Regions from separate parts of the Pseudomonas sp. Marseille-Q7302 genome, predicted to be linked through region 1. Evidence: riboswitches for the same ligand, from Rfam matches in the RefSeq annotation. Region 1 holds a riboswitch; the other holds the start of a gene.

Region 1 (7,797 bases):
AGATCGGCGTGCTCCAGATAGTCGTGCAGCGCCGCATCGTCAAGGGCGGCGAGCAGGATGCGGCCCATGGAGGTGCAATAGGCCGGCAGCCGGCTGCCGACGCTGAGGTCCACCGAGATCAGCCGCTGCGGCGTGGCCGAGCGGGCGATGTAGAGGATCTCGTCGCCCTCCAGGGTGGCCATGGAGCAGGCTTCATGCAGCTGCTCGCTCAGGCGGTCGAGCACCGGCTGGGCGGTGACCGCCAGCGGCGTGGACGACAGATAGGCGTGCCCCAGGGTCAGCACCTTGGGCAGCAGCGAATAGGTGCGACCGTCGGTGGTGACGTAGCCGAGCTTCATCAGGGTGTGCAGGCAGCGGCGCACGGCGGCGCGAGGGATCTCGGTGCGATGGCTGATCTGGGCGATGGTCAGCTGGCGCTTGCGTTCCTGGAAGGCATGGATGACCGCGAGGCCGCGGGCCAGGGAGGTCATGAAATTCGGGTCGCCGGTAAAGGCTTCGATGCGCTTGGCTGGTGAGGCGATGATGGGCGGCGCGGCCAGCGGCGGCAGGCCCGTGGCGTGAGCGGTGCGGTTATCGTCCATCGAACCGGTCCTCGGCAGGCTTTTGATCGATTATCGAGCGAGGGGGCGATTATCGCAATCGCATTTCTTCTCGCCCCCGCAGACGAAAGCGCTCGTCCAGAGGCATGCTGAGGCTTCACGCCAGCCGCCTGGATGCCTGTCGATGAAAACCCTGGAAGATCATCTCAGCCACTACGCAAGCTACCACCGCGATCCGCGCAACATCGCCAGCCACTTCCCCGGCATCCTGCTGATCATGCTGGCGGTGGCCATCCTGCTGTCCCGCCCCGTATTCACGCTCGCTGGCTGGCCACTGTCCCCTGCACTGCCGGTCGCTGGCGCGGTGGCGATCTTCTATCTGCGCCTGGATCGGCCGCTGGGGCTGCTGATGAGCGGCCTGCTCGGTCTTGCCATTTGGCTGGGTGCCGCGCTGGCAGCCCAGGCCACGGGCGTCTGGCTGACCTGGGGGCTGGGTCTGTTCCTGGTCGGCTGGGCGATCCAGTTCGTCGGCCACCACTACGAGGGACGCAAGCCGGCCTTTTTCGACGATATCGCCGGCCTAGCCATCGGCCCGCTGTTCATCGTCGCGGAACTGGTGTTCCTGCTGGGCGGGCGCCCGGCGCTGCGGCGGGTGATCGAAGAGCGGGCCGGCCCGGTGCGGCGGCGTCAGGCCAGTCGATAGCGGATCGTCGGCCGATCATCGGGGCCGTCCAGCGCCACCTGCGCCCTTACCCCCCAGACCTGCTGGATCAGCTCGGCCGTCAGCACCTCGGCAGGCGCGCCTTCGGCCACCAGCTGGCCGTCTTTGAGCACCGCCAGGCGGTCGCAGAACAACGCGGCGAGGTTCAGGTCGTGGATGGCCAGCACGCAGGTGGCCGGCAGCCGGCGCACCAGGTCGAGGATCTCCAGCTGGTGCTGGATATCGAGGTGGTTGGTGGGTTCGTCCAGCAGGAGTTCGCTGGGTTGCTGGGCCAGGGCGCGAGCGATCTGGGCGCGCTGGCGTTCGCCACCGGAGAGGCTGTGCCAGCGGCGGGCAGCCTTGTCGACCAGGCCTACCTGGGCCAGGGCCCGCTGGCAGACCTCGGCATCGCGGGCGCTCCAGGCATCGAGCAGGCCCCGATGGGGCGTACGGCCCAGGCGCACCACCTCGGCTACCGAGAGATCAGCTTCGGTACCGGCCTGCTGCTCCACCAGGGCTACCCGGCGCGCCAGGTCGCGCCGGCGCAGGTCCTGCAGGGGCGTCTCGTCGAGGCTGACCCTGCCCTCCTCCGGCCGGCGCAGCCCGGCCAGCAGCCGCAGCAGGCTGGACTTGCCCGAGCCGTTGGGGCCGAGCAGCCCGAGCACCCCACCGGGCGGTACCGCCAGCGTGACCCCGCGGAGGATCGGCTGGCCGCCGGCGCTCCAGGCGACGTCGCGCGCGGCGAGACTCATCGGACCTCCCGTGCGCGATAGAGGATGAAGGCGAAGGCCGGCGCGCCGACCAGGGCGGTGACCACGCCGATGGGCAGGGTCTGCTTGGCCACCAGGGTACGGGCGACGATGTCGGCCAGCACCATGAACAGGGCGCCGATCAGGGCGCAGGTCGGCAGCAGGCGCCCATGCCCCGGACCGACCAGAAAGCGCGCCACATGGGGGATCACCAGGCCGACGAAGCCCACCGCGCCCACCAGGCTAACCAGGCAGGCGGTGATCAGGCCGGTGACCGCCAGCAACAGGAGACGCAGCGGTCCCACTGCCACGCCAAGGCTGGCGGCGGCGTCTTCGCCAAAGGCGAAGGCATCCAACGCCCGGGCACAGGCCAGGCACACCAGCAGCCCGGCGAGCACCACCCCGGCGGCCAGCCAGACGTCTGGCCAGCGCACCCCGGCCAGGCTGCCGAGCAGCCAGAACATGACGCTGCGCGCCTGCTCGGCATTGGCTGCGGTGGCAACGATATAGGCGGTCAGGGCATTGAACAGCTGGGAAGCGGCCACTCCGGCGAGGATGATGCGGGTGCTGCCACCGCCGCCCAGAAACGGCAACACCACGGCGAAGGCCAGCACCGCGCCGAGAAAGGCGCCGAGCGAGACCCCGAGCACCCCGCCGCCGACGCCCAGCAGCATTACCAGCACCGCGCCGGTGGAGGCCCCCGCCGAAAGCCCCAGCACATAGGGTTCGGCCAGGGCGTTGCGCAACAGCGCCTGGAGAATGGCGCCGGAGACCGCCAGGCCCGCGCCACAGCAGGCCGCCACCAGGGCACGACTGAGGCGGTACTCCCAGACGATGCCCTGGACAATGCGCTCCACCGGATAGGGCCCCAGGCCGAGGCCGTTGGCGATGGCCTGCAGGCTGGTCAGGGGCGCGATCGGCATCTCGCCGAAGGACGCCGCCAGCACCACGCTCGCCGCCAGCGCCAGCACGGCGGCCAGGCCCAGCAGCCAGCGCCAGGGCCGGGCCCCTTCGGCTGCCAGGGGCAGGCTCATGGTTGCGGCTTGGCTAGGTCGGCGGCCAGGGTCTCGACGCTGTCCACCACCCGCAACGAGGGATTGAGGGTCGGGGCGTCCACCACCAGCAGGTGGTTCTCGCGCACGGCGCGCAATTCGCGGGTCAGGGGGTCGCTGCGCAGGAAGGCCAGCTTCTTGTCGACGTCATCGGCAGGATAGAGACGGCGGTCCATGCGCGCCACGACGATATAGTCAGGGTCCAGACTGGCGATGCGCTCCCAGCTCACCGCCGGCCATTCCTCGGCGCTGTCGACCACGTTGCGCAGGCCCAAGGCGCGGGCGATCCAAGCGGGTGCGCCCAGGTTGCCAGCGACCCAGGGATCGCCTTCCAGGCGTGGACTGGAAAACCAGAACAGCACCGAACGCCCCTGGACCCCGGCCGCCTTGGCCTGCTCGCCAGCGGCGGCGATGCGGTGATCCAGCTCGGCAACCAACTGCTTGCCAACCGGCTGCACATCGAGAATGGCCGCCAGTTCCTGGGCCTCGCGGGTCACCAGGTTCATGTCGAAGGGCGCGCTGCGGCTGCCGTCGCTGTTGGAATCAGCGGTCACCGCCTTGCCCTCGCAATCGCTGGGCGCCACATAAGCGGCGATACCCAGCTTGGCGAAGCGGGGGAAGTCCGCCACCTCGCCGCCGGGTCCGACGTGATAGGTGTACTGCGCCGCCACCAGGTCCGGCCGGGTACCGACCACGGCTTCGAAGCTGGGAGCGTTGTCGGCCAGGCGCGGAATGCCCTTGCCCTCCTCCTGCAGGTCTTTCGGCAGGCCGCCGAACCAGACCCCGGTACCCACCAGGCGCGAGCCCACGCCCAGGCGCAAGAGCAACTCGGTACTGGCCTGGCCCAGACTGACCAGGCGCTGGGGCGCGCGCTCGAAGACCAGGTCACGGCCGCAGTTGTGGATGGTCAGCGGATAGGTCGTGGCGGCCTGGGCGCTAAGGGCGGAAACGGATAGCAGGCCGGCGGCGAGCAGCGGTGAAAGACGGCGAAGCATGGACTCTCCTTGGGATGACGCGTCCCTTGTGGATGATGGATGTCCCCTGGCGAGGTCTGGCTCGCTTCTTACGAAGCTCACAGTGGCGCGACCGCGCCGGACTCTCACCGGCTTCCCGCCAGGGAATAGGAAGGGTCGCCGAGGGTGGGCCAGCGACGACCAGGATTCAAGCATTAAATGTTACTTTATAACAATTCCGGATCATACCAGCGCGGCGTATAGACCCATTCGCCGCCATCGGCCCGCGGAAAGCGCCGGGTATGGCTGGAGCCGAGGATCACCAGGGTGCGTGAATCCACCATGTCGCTGCGCAGGGCGCCGAGGCTGGTGTATTCGAGCCCCCCGCCGGGACGGCCGACATCGCGGCCGAGGATCACCGGGGTGGTCGCCGAACGGCAGCTGCGCAGCACGTCCAGCGCGCGCTCCAGCTGGTGCGGGCGAGCCTTGGAGATGGGGTTGTAGAAGGCCATGGCCAGGTCCGCTGCCGCGGCCTGGCGCAGGCGCTGCTCGATCACCGCCCAGGGCTTGAGGTTGTCGGACAGGGAGATCAGGCAGAAGTCGTGGCCCAGGGGCGCCCCGGCCAGGGCAGCGCTGGCCATGGCCGCGGTGATGCCCGGCAGGATCTCCAGCTCCACCGCCGCCCAGCGCGGATCATCGGCGCCTTCCAGCACCTCCAGCACCGCGGCGGCCATGGCGAAGACACCCGGATCGCCGGACGACACCATGACTACCTGGCGCCCGCTGGCAGCCAGCTCGAAGGCATGGCGGGCACGCTGCAATTCTTCACGGTTGTCGCTGGCGTGGGCCAGCTGGTCCGGACGCAAGGGACCGGCCATTTGCACGTAGGTGGCGTAGCCGAGTACGTCCTGGGCCTGGTCCAGAGCGCGGCGCACCACCGGTGCCATGAGCTCGGCCGCGCCCGGGCCGAGGCCCACCACGCTGAGGCGGCCACGGCGCTGGCCGAGGTTCTCGGCGTCCAGGGGCCGGTCATGCAGGTGCAGGGCGATGCCCCGCTCCTGGGCCCGTTCCACCGTCGTCAGGGCGAAGTCCGGCGTGTTGGCGTCGACGAATCTCAACGGCACATCCAGCGCCTGGCTGAGCTCGACCAGGCCGGGCGCGGCCATGTCTTCCGCCCGCGCCAGCAGCACCGCCACGGCACCTGGCGCATAGCCGGTGCTGGCAAGCAGTTCGGTGACGGCGGCGGCGCTGGCATCGGCGCGTACCGCCACCAGCACGGCGCGGGGATGGATGAGCAGGGTGTGGTCATCGGCACTGGCCAGCGGCGAGACCAGGATGCGCTGGTGCGCAGCGGGGTCGCGGGCCAGGGGCACCTCATCCAGCCAGGGCGCCTCGCCTTCGATGCGTACCGGGGCGCCGGCCAGCAGATCGGCCACCCGGTGCTTGGCCACGTCGACGTCGGCCAGGGCATAGCCGGCCGGTGGATCGAGCAGGCAGGTGCCGAATCTCAGCTCACCACTGGTGGTGATGGCCGGGACCACGTCCAGCAAGGTACCCAGCTGGCGAGCCAGGCGATTGGCGCCGGCCAGGCCGCCCAACAGCGGCACCACGGCGCTGCCGTCCTCGGCCACCGCCAGTACCGGCGGCTCGGCGGTCTTGTCGTCCAGTAGGGGCGCCAGGGTGCGGATGACGATGCCGGCGGCGCAGAGCACCAGCAGCGGCCGCTGCTGGCGATAGAGGTCGCGCAGATGGTCGCCGAAAGCGGTGTAGGTCACGTCGCCCTTGACCCGCCCGGCCAGGCCGTGCACCAGGCTGCCCGGCAGGCCAGCCTGCAGGCGGCGGGCAGTGGCCAGGGCGCCGGGGCCGAGGATGACGATGGCCGGGCTCAACCCTTCCATTTCACCCCCGGTACCACCACCAGCGAGAAATACGGCGAGGCCATGGGGTCGACCTCGTCCAGCGCGACGATGCGCTGGTTGTCCATGGTGGCGCGTTCGATGTAGCGGGCGCGCTCGTCCAGGCCCAGGTCGCGCAACACCTGGCGCACCTTCTCGAAGTTGCGCCCGAGCTTCATCACCACGGCGGCGTCGGCGCTCGCGAGACGTGCCTTGAGCTCCTCGGCGGAGAGCACCCCGGAGAGCACCGTGAGGGTCTGGTTGCGATAGACCAGCGGCAGGCCGAGCATGGCGACACCGCCGAGCATGGAGCAGACCCCCGGCACCACCTGGGCCTCGTAGCGCTCGGCCAGGCGGTCGTGCAGGTACATGTAGGAGCCGTAGAAGAAGGGATCGCCTTCACAGATCACCGCCACGTCACGGCCGGCGTCCAGATGGTCGGCCACCTGGGCGGCGGCGGTGTCGTAGAAGTCGGCAATCACCGTCTCGTAGGACAGCGGCGGCGCCAGCTTCTCGGTGGTCACCGGATAGACCAGCGGCAGGCGTTGCTGGCCGTCCAGCAGATAGCCCTCGATGACGCCATAGGCATTGCCGCCCTGGCCCGCGTTGGCCTTGGCCTTGGCGACGAAATAGGCCACCACCGGCGCGCCCTGCAGGAGGCGCAGGGCCTTCAGGGTGATGAGTTCCGGATCGCCGGGGCCGACGCCCAGGCCGAGCAGGCGGCCGGCCATCACTCCACCTCCGTGGCCAGGGCATTGACCGCTGCCGCGGCCATGGCACTCCCGCCACGTCGGCCGCGCACGATGACGTAGGGCACGCCGCGACTGTCGGCGGCCAGGGCGTCCTTGGACTCCATGGCGCCGACGAAGCCCACCGGCATGCCGAGGATCAGCGCCGGCCTGGGCGCCCCGGCGTCGAGCATCTCCAGCAGATAGAACAGCGCCGTGGGGGCGTTGCCGATCACCACCACGCTGCCGGCCAGGTGCGGCCGCCAGCGCTCCAGGGCCACCGCCGAGCGGGTGTTGCCCTGGGCCACGGCCAGTTCGCGGATGCCCTCGTCGTGCAGGGTGCAGATCACCTGATTGGCGGCCGGCAGCCGGGTGCGGGTGACGCCCTCGGCGACCATGCGCGCATCGCAGAGGATGGGCGCGCCGGCCGCCAGGGCCGCGCGACCGGCCGCGCCGGCGCCCGGGGAAAAGGCCAGGTCCTGGACCACGTCGACCATGCCGCAGGCGTGGATCACCCGCACGGCGAGCTTTTCCAGGTCGGCGGGGATGGCCGAGAGATCGGCCTCGGCGCGGATGGTGGCGAAGGATTGGCGATAGATCGCCTGGCCGTCGCGTTCGTATTCAAGCATCACTAGGACTCCGGGCCAGCCAGGCGGCGGCCTCGTCGAGGGACAGATGGGTGGCGCGCCGTCGGCCCGGGCCGGGCTGGGTAGCGTCGCGCACGAAGAGGTCATAGCGGCCGGAGGCCACGGCCAGCAGGGTATGGGGGGCCTGTCCGGCCAGGGCGCAACTGCGCGGGCAGCCGGAGAGGTGTACCTCCACGCCTGCCGGCAGCCGCTCGGCCAGGCGCAGGGCGTCGCCCTTGGTATCGGCCTGGCCCTTGGCACAGCCTTGGCTGCCGGTACAGGCGATCAGCCGGGCCAGGGGCGCGGCGGGGTCGGTGGTCAGGTCCAGGGTGCCCAAGGCCGCGAGCAGGTCCGGCGCCGTGCCGACCGGCACATCGGGTAGCAGCAGGCCCTGCCAGGGCGTCAGGTGCAGTTCGCCATTGCCGTGGTGCTCGGCGAGTTCGGCGACCGCTGCCAGGGTCATGGCCGGCAGCCGCCCCAACGCGGGCTGGGCACCGACCCAGCAGAGGCCCGCCTGGCGCTGCGGATGACTGCCCAGGCGCCGCGCCGTTGCCG
Region 2 (7,797 bases), 1.7 Mb from region 1:
TCCGGCGTCGCGTCGCGCAACTGGATGCGCGCGTCGCTGCCGGCGTGGCAGGCGGTGACCTCGAAGCCTTCCTGTTTCAGCCAGGCGCCGAGCAGCTCGCACAGCTCCTGATCGTCGTCGATCAGCAGAATCTGACTCATGGGATCAATCTCGCGGTTCATCCATCGGTTGCAGATGGCGCGCCAGATAGAGGCCCTGACCGAGCATGAATACCAGGGTCATCGCCAGGCTGCCGAAGACCTTGAAGTCGACCCAGAAGCTTTCGTAGGTGAAGGCCACATAGAGATTCGCGCAGCCGCAGACGATGAAAAAGATGATCCAGGCGATGTTCAGGCGCGTCCAGATCGGCGCGGGCAAGCGCACCGCGTGGCCCAGCATGCGCTGGATCAGCGGTTTGTCGCCAATGAACTGACTGCCGAGGAAGGCGAGGGCGAACAGCCAGTTCACCACCGGCGCCTTCCACTTGAGAAAGGTCTCGCTGTGGAACGCCAGGGTCATGCCGCCAAATACCAGGCAGGCGATCAGGGTCAGCCACTGGCTCTTCTCCAGCCGGCGCTGGGTCGCGTAGATCACGCCGTAGACCACCAGAGAGGCAATGATCAACACCGCGGTGGCACTGAAGATGCCGCCCAGGGTGAAGGCGTGCCCGGCGAATTCAACCGGACGCGGATCGAGCTTGTAGACCAGGAAGAACAGCAGGAGGGGAATGAAGTCGATGAATTGTTTCATTAACGCAGCCGATAGCAGTGCATCGCGGCATAATACCCGATGAAGCCGAAGGAGAAAGCCCATGCGTATCGACCTGCACTGTCATACCACTGCGTCGGACGGCGCCTTCGCGCCCGCCGAGGTCGTCAGAAGGGCTCATGAGCGCGGGGTACAGCTGCTGGCCATCACCGATCATGACACCCTGGACGGTTACGCCGAAGCGCTGGAAGCGGCGGATGGCCTGGGTCTTCGCCTGCTCTCCGGGATCGAGATGTCCTGTACCTGGGGCGGGGCGACCTTGCATGTGCTGGGCTACAACTTCGATCCCGAAGCGCCGGCGCTGAACGCCGCCCTGGAAGCCTTGCACGAAGGACGCTGGGAGCGTGCCCGGGAAATCGACCGGCGGCTGGCGGCCAAGGGCATGCCCGGCACTCTGGAAGGCGCCCGGGCGGTGCAGTTGGCGCTGGGTGATAGTCGCAACGCGCCGGCACGACCCCACTTCGCCGAATACCTGGTACAGGCCGGTCTTGTCCAAGACCGAGGCGACGCCTTTCGCAAGTGGCTGGGCGGCGGCAAGCTCGGCGACGTCAAGCAGCACTGGCCGACCCTGGCCGATACCCTGGCCACCCTGAAGGGCGCCAAGGCCTGGATCAGCCTGGCGCACCCCCTGGCGTATGGCTTCACGCGCACCAAGCTGCGCAAGCTGATCGGCGAATTCGTCACCGGTGGCGGCCATGCCATCGAGGTGGTCAACGGCATACAGCCGGCCGAGCAGGTCGGCACCCTGGCAATTCTGGCGCGGGAATTTGGTCTGATGGTGAGTGCGGGCAGCGATTTCCATGCGCCAGCCGATTGGTCGGACCTGGGCATGTACCGTCCGTTGCCCGAAGATCTGCCGCCCCTCTGGGCGCGCTTCAGTCAACCGCTGTACCCTCAGAATCGGGAACCCCAATGAGCCAGTTCATCGAGATTCATCCGCAGAATCCCCAGCCGCGGCTGATTCGTCAGGCCGTGGAAATCATCCAGTCCGGTGGTGTCATCGCCTATCCCACCGATTCGTCCTATGCGCTGGGCTGCCGAATCGGCGAGAAGAGTGCCGTGGAGCGGATTCGCCGCATCCGCCAGCTCGACGACAAGCACAACTTCACCCTGGTGTGCTGCGATCTCTCGGAGCTCGGCATCTATGCCAAGGTGGATACCAGCGCTTTCCGCCTGCTCAAGGCCTATACGCCCGGGCCCTATACCTTCATCCTCAACGCTACCCGCGAGGTGCCGCGGATGCTGCTGCATCCCAAGCGGCGCACCATTGGTGTTCGGGTGCCCCAGCATCCCATCACCCTGGCGCTGCTGGAAGCGCTGGGCGAGCCGCTGATGAGCGTGAGCCTGATTCTTCCCGGGGATGAGGACGCCCTCGGCGATGCCTGGGAAATCCGCGAGCGCCTCGACCACTTCGTCGACCTGGTGATCGAAGGCGGACCCGGTGGCTTGCAGCCGTCCACCGTTATCAGCCTGGCCGACGACGAGCCCGAGGTGATCCGTGTCGGTGCCGGTGATCCCACGCCCTTCATGATCGAAGCATGAGCGAGGCCCTGGATCCCCAGCTGCTCGAACCCGAGCAGCTGCGCCTGGCGCTGGTGTATGGCGAGGCCTTCACCGAGCTGCCCCAGGACCTCTATATCCCGCCGGATGCGCTGGAGGTCTTTCTCGAAGCCTTCGAAGGTCCGCTGGACCTGCTGCTCTATCTGATCCGCAAGCAGAACATCGACATCCTCGACATCCCCGTCGCCGAGATTACCCGGCAGTACATGAGCTATGTCGAGTTGATGAAGGCGGTGCAGCTGGAACTGGCCGCCGAGTACCTGCTGATGGCAGCCATGCTGGCGGAGATCAAGTCGCGCATGCTGTTGCCCCGTGCCGAAGGCCTGGAAGCCGAGGAAGAGGATCCGCGCGCCGAACTGATTCGCCGGCTGCAGGAGTACGAACGCTTCAAGAAGGCCGCCGAGGATCTCGATGACCTGCCGCGCGAGGGGCGTAACTTCGTGGTACCCACTTTGCCGGCGCCCGAGGCGCGTGCGCGCAAACTGTTGCCCGAGGTCGAACTGGGCGAGCTGCTGCTGGCCATGGGCGAGGTGCTGCGCCGGGCGGATCTCTTCGAGAGCCACCAGGTGACCCGTGAGGTGCTGTCTACCCGCGAGCGGATGAGCCAGGTGCTGGAGCGACTCAAGGACGGCGCCTTCGTGCCCTTCGTCGCCCTGTTCACCCAGGAAGAAGGCCGTCTCGGTGTGGTGGTGACCTTCATGGCCATCCTCGAACTGGTCAAGGAATCCCTGGTGGAGCTGGTCCAGAACGAAGCCTTCAGCCCCATCCATGTCCGCGCCCGGATCAGTGGCGCCGACGCCGAAGTGGCGCCTCAGGAATAGGCCAGGGCCGCCGTGGCGGCCGCGCTCTTGCGCTTGCTCACGCGCAATCGGGCACCTTCGCCAGCCGCCCTCAATGCCGCGGCCTCGGCAATGCTCGAGCTACCGGTGTGTTCCAGCGCGACAACGCTGGGTGAAAGGACGCCGACCTGCTGGGCCAACTGCGCCGCCGTGAAACCGAGCAGTGGCAGGTGCCAGCGCTCGGCGAGGGCGCATAAGGCCCCTTCTTCCAGTCGACTTTCCACCGTGGCCAGGGCCGTCAGGGCGGTGATTTCGCACTCGGCTTCCTGCAACACCGACTGCGCCAGTTCGGCGAGTTCGTCCAGCGAGCAGCCCCGCCGACAGCCCAGGCCCAGAACCCGTTTCATGGGTGCGAAGCACCCTGACGGCGAAACAGCCAGCTGCAGGCCAGTCCCAGCAACAGCCAGAACGGCAGATTGCTCGCCAGCACGGCGATCTGGAAGTGCCGCTGCAGCTCGTGCGGTGCCAGGCTGGAATGCTCGATGGGCTGGGGCGCACCTAGCACATGCGGCAATACCAGCAGACCCAGAGCGATGATCTTGTAGCCGGGATGGCGGGCGAAGACCAGCAGGGCGAGGGCGGACGCGGTGGCCCCAGCGGTGCCGATCCACCAGGTTTGCCTTAGGGTCAGGTCGGCTGCGGCGGTCCCTGGCAGTTCCGGTGGCAGGCCGAGGCTGGGCGCGAGGCAGAAGGTGGCATAGCCAGCCAGTCCCCACAGCAGGCCCTGGTAGGTTCGGTGCGGCGTGCGCAGATTGAACAGGCCCGCCAGGACCAGGCCGAAGCCCACAGCCACCACCAGGTTGCCGCCAAAGGTGGCCAGGGTGCGTGGCCAGCCGTCTTCCGGCGACCAGGCTTCTGCGCCGTGCTCATGCTGCTCCGTCATGACCGGTGCCTCGACCTGTACCTCATAGGTTTCCGCCTGAAGGATGAGCGGGGTCAGCCAGAGGCTCTGCAGGACGCTCAGCAGAAGGGCGGCGAGCAGGCCGGCCACGCCGGCACTGAAGGCGATACGCTGAAACATGCCGATCTCCTCTTAGTGGCAGGGGAAGCCTTCGCTGTGGCGGGTGTCGTGGGCGCCGTTGTGCAGGGCCTCGACATGGGAAAAGCCGGCCAGGAACACCAGGCCCAGGCCAAACAGGCAGGCGAGCAGGGTGGCCGTCAGGCGTTGGGTGCGGGTACTGGTCTGGGGCAGGGCGGTGGTGGAGCGGGCAGCGGTCATGACGAGGCCTCGGAGTCGAAGCGGCAGGGACGCGCCTAGGCAGCGGGCCGGTAGGCAGCCGCCGTCCAGCACGACCGCCCACCGCGGGTTGCTTGAAAGCGACAGGCCGGTCTCCGGACTCACGAGGGTCTTGCGGGGGCGGGCTTGGCAGCGCTCGGCCCGGCGTTGTCGAATCCTTCTCCGCAAGGCTCATCTACACCCTGTAAATGACGCTTGCTACGAAGGTTTCGTCTTGCCGTGCGCGGGCTCGCTCAAGATCGCATTCCCGTACGACTACCAGGATCGCCTTCCCCAAGCTTGCCGGCCGGGTGGCATCGTGATCCTGCGCTCGTCTACCGTTGCGGGGGCAGTGCCGGACTTGGACCGGCTTCCCGTTTCACCGCGACCCATGGCGGAGTCGCGACACCTGAAGCAGGGTCGAGCAGACCACGCGGGTCGTCCGACGGTCAAGCCTGTCCGATTGACACCCCGGCGGGGCACTCGTAGCCTGTCGGGCTTCGAGGTGCTCTTGTCCGCAAGAGCTTGAAAGGGAACGCGGTGCGACACCGCGGCTGCCCCCGCAACTGTAAGCGGCATCTTCAGCCTCTCCACAGAGCCTGTTCATAATGTGCTGCGCGTCGATCAACTGCGTTGAAGATGCTTTCGGAATGCTCATTTACCATTCGTAAACTCGAGCGCGAGTCCGATCCGCTTCCTTAAGCATCTTCGCCTTGTTTGACTCTAGCTCGCGAAATCATGAACAAGCTCTAAGGCCACTGCTCACGCGGGAAGGCCGGAGTCGGGCGCCGTGAGCCAGGAGACCTGCCTCGCTAGTTTTCCATACGCAACCGGGCGGGGTGATCCGGGCTGCCACCAGGGCCTCGCCAGCGTGCGAGCGTCCGGCATGCCTGCCCGCCTTTTCTCGCATTTCACCTAAGGGCAGCCCATGAAAACCCTGGCCAAGACCCCCGTCACCATCGTCACCGGCTTCCTCGGCTCCGGCAAGACCACCCTGTTGCGCCACATGCTCGACCATGCCGAAGGCCGCCGCATCGCGGTGATCGTCAATGAATTCGGCGAACTGGGCATCGACGGGGAGATCCTCCGTCAGTGCAGCATCGGCTGCACCGAAGAAGAAGCCCAGGGTCGAGTCTTCGAACTGGCCAACGGCTGCCTCTGCTGCACCGTGCAGGAAGAATTCTTCCCGGTCATGAAGGAGCTGGTGGCGCGTCGTGGCGACATCGACCACATCCTCATCGAGACCAGCGGCCTGGCCTTGCCCAAGCCGCTGGTGCAGGCCTTCCAGTGGCCGGAGATCCGCAACGCCTGCACCGTGGACGCGGTGATCACCGTGGTCGACAGTCCGGCGGTGGCTGCCGGCACCTTCGCCGCCCACCCCGAGCAGGTGGACGTCCAGCGCCGCCAGGATCCCAACCTGGACCACGAGTCGCCGCTGCATGAGCTGTTCGAAGACCAGCTGGCCAGCGCCGACCTGGTGATCCTCAACAAGGCCGACGGCCTGGATGCCGAGGCGCTGGCCCGGGTCCGCGCCGAGGTGACCGAGGAATTGCCGCCGGCGGTCAAGGTGGTGGAAGCCAGTCGCGGCGTGCTGCCGTTGTCGGTGCTGCTGGGGCTGCAGGCCGAGTCCGAGGCCCATATCGACAGCCGTCCGACCCACCACGACCTCGAGGGGCATGAAGACCACGATCATGACGAATTCGACTCCTTTGGTGTCGAATTGCCCGAGGTCGCCGAAGCAACCCTGCTGGCAGCGCTGACCGAGGTGGTCAAGCGCCATGGCGTGCTGCGGGTGAAGGGCTTCGCCGCCATTGCCGGCAAGCCGCTGCGCCTGCTGGTACAGGGAGTCGGCACCCGTTTCGACAAGCATTTCGACCGGGCCTGGCAGGCGGCGGAACCCCGTCGCACTCAACTGGTGCTGATCGGCCAGGAGCTGGACCAGGCGGCGATCACCGCTCAGCTGCGCGCTGCGGTGGCCTGAACCTAGATGCATCTGCTGCGTACCCAGCCGGGCGGTTTCGTCCCGGACGATGGCATTGCCCACCTGGCGCAGACGCCGGGTGAAATCGTCGTCCTCTGCAGTGGCGACTCGCATCTGGCGCTCCTGGCCGAGGCCACCCGCACTCTGGATGACGGCTATCCCAGCCTGCGCCTGGCCAACCCCATGCAGCTGCAAAACCACGCCTCGGTGGATCTCTATGTCGAGGAGGTGCTGAGCCAGGCGCGGGTGGTGTTCATCTCCCTGCACGGCGGCCAGGGGTATTGGCGCTATGGCATGGAACGTCTCGCCGAGCTGGCCGCACGGGGTCTGACCCTGATCGCGGTACCGGGTTGCGATCGCCCTGATCCGGAGCTGATGGCCCTGGGTACGGTCGCGCCCGAGCTGGCCGATCGATTGTGGCGCTATCTGCGCCAAGGCGGTCTGACGAATGCCCGGGATTTTCTCCATTGCCTGGCCGCCGAATGCCTGGGTGCCAGCTACACTCACGAGGCGCCACGAGAATTACCGCGCGTGGCGGTGTACCAGCCCGAAGGCCTTGGCCTCGATGGCTGGCGCCAACGCTGGCAGCCGGATTGGCCGACGGCGGCGCTATTGTTCTATCGCACCCATCTGCAGTCGGCCAACACGGCTTTCGTTGATGTCTTCTGCCAGCAACTGCAGGCCCAGCGACTGAATCCGCTGCCTATCGCCGTGGCCAGTCTCAAGGAATCCGCTTGCCTGACGGAAGTGGAGCGGCTGGTGGATGAGACCGGTACCGCGCTGATCCTCAATACCACCGGCTTCGCTCAATCCAGTCCGGAGCGGCCTAACCTGGCTCCTTTCCGCCGACCGGTGCCGGTGCTCCAGGCCATCTGTGCCCAGGACAACCGCGAGCGCTGGCTGGAGAATCCCCAGGGCCTGGGCGCCCGCGACCTGGCCATGCACATCGCCCTGCCAGAGCTGGATGGGCGCATCATCACCCGGCCGATCAGCTTCAAGGGTCTGGCCTGGCGCTGCGAGCGCAGCCAGAGCGACGTGGTCAACTACCAGGCCGACGAGGAGCGCATGACCTTCGTCGCCCGCCTGGCGCGCAACTGGGTCGAGTTGGCGCGGCGCCCGCCGGCGGACAAGCGCATCGCCCTGATCCTGGCCAATTATCCGACCCGCGATGGTCGCATCGGCAACGGCGTAGGCCTGGATACCCCGGCGGCGGCCCTCAAGGTGCTGGAGGCCTTGCAGGCGGCCGGCTACCCGGTGGCCAATCTGCCGGAGAGCGGTACTGCGCTGATCGAGCGCCTGCTCGGTGGCGTCACCAACGACAGTGCCCTGCGCGATCTGCGCCCAGCGTTGCAGAGCCTGGCGTTGGACGACTACCAGGCGTTATTTGGCCAGTTGCCGCCGAGCCTGCAGCAGGCGGTGACCGAGCGCTGGGGGCCGCCCGAGGCCGATCCCAT

The links. Region 1 has a riboswitch for cobalamin ahead of ACWPW1_RS20220 (ABC transporter substrate-binding protein). Riboswitches for the same ligand answer to the same signal wherever they lie in the genome.
Region 2: it holds a riboswitch for cobalamin, as region 1 does, so the genes downstream of both, ACWPW1_RS12155 (CbtB domain-containing protein) here and ACWPW1_RS20220 (ABC transporter substrate-binding protein) in region 1, are expected to answer to the same signal.

Annotation. Positions count from the first base shown of each region.
Region 1 is NZ_CBCOPK010000001.1:4,335,902-4,343,698, forward strand. It holds gene ACWPW1_RS20200 (IclR family transcriptional regulator domain-containing protein) at 1-581, opposite strand, end outside; gene ACWPW1_RS20205 (Mpo1 family 2-hydroxy fatty acid dioxygenase) at 724-1,242, shown strand; gene ACWPW1_RS20210 (ABC transporter ATP-binding protein) at 1,227-1,991, opposite strand; gene ACWPW1_RS20215 (FecCD family ABC transporter permease) at 1,988-3,022, opposite strand; gene ACWPW1_RS20220 (ABC transporter substrate-binding protein) at 3,019-4,035, opposite strand; cobalamin riboswitch at 4,067-4,214, opposite strand; gene cobJ (precorrin-3B C(17)-methyltransferase) at 4,221-5,891, opposite strand; gene ACWPW1_RS20230 (precorrin-2 C(20)-methyltransferase) at 5,879-6,619, opposite strand; gene ACWPW1_RS20235 (precorrin-8X methylmutase) at 6,619-7,245, opposite strand; gene cobG (precorrin-3B synthase) at 7,238-7,797, opposite strand, start outside.
Region 2 is NZ_CBCOPK010000001.1:2,587,219-2,595,015, reverse strand. It holds gene ACWPW1_RS12190 (response regulator transcription factor) at 1-140, opposite strand, end outside; gene ACWPW1_RS12185 (septation protein A) at 145-729, opposite strand; gene ACWPW1_RS12180 (PHP domain-containing protein) at 791-1,663, shown strand; gene ACWPW1_RS12175 (L-threonylcarbamoyladenylate synthase) at 1,660-2,289, shown strand; gene ACWPW1_RS12170 (segregation and condensation protein A) at 2,400-3,128, shown strand; gene ACWPW1_RS12165 (cobalamin biosynthesis protein) at 3,119-3,493, opposite strand; gene ACWPW1_RS12160 (CbtA family protein) at 3,490-4,167, opposite strand; gene ACWPW1_RS12155 (CbtB domain-containing protein) at 4,180-4,365, opposite strand; cobalamin riboswitch at 4,453-4,790, opposite strand; cobalamin riboswitch at 4,849-5,188, shown strand; gene cobW (cobalamin biosynthesis protein CobW) at 5,291-6,343, shown strand; gene cobN (cobaltochelatase subunit CobN) at 6,350-7,797, shown strand, end outside.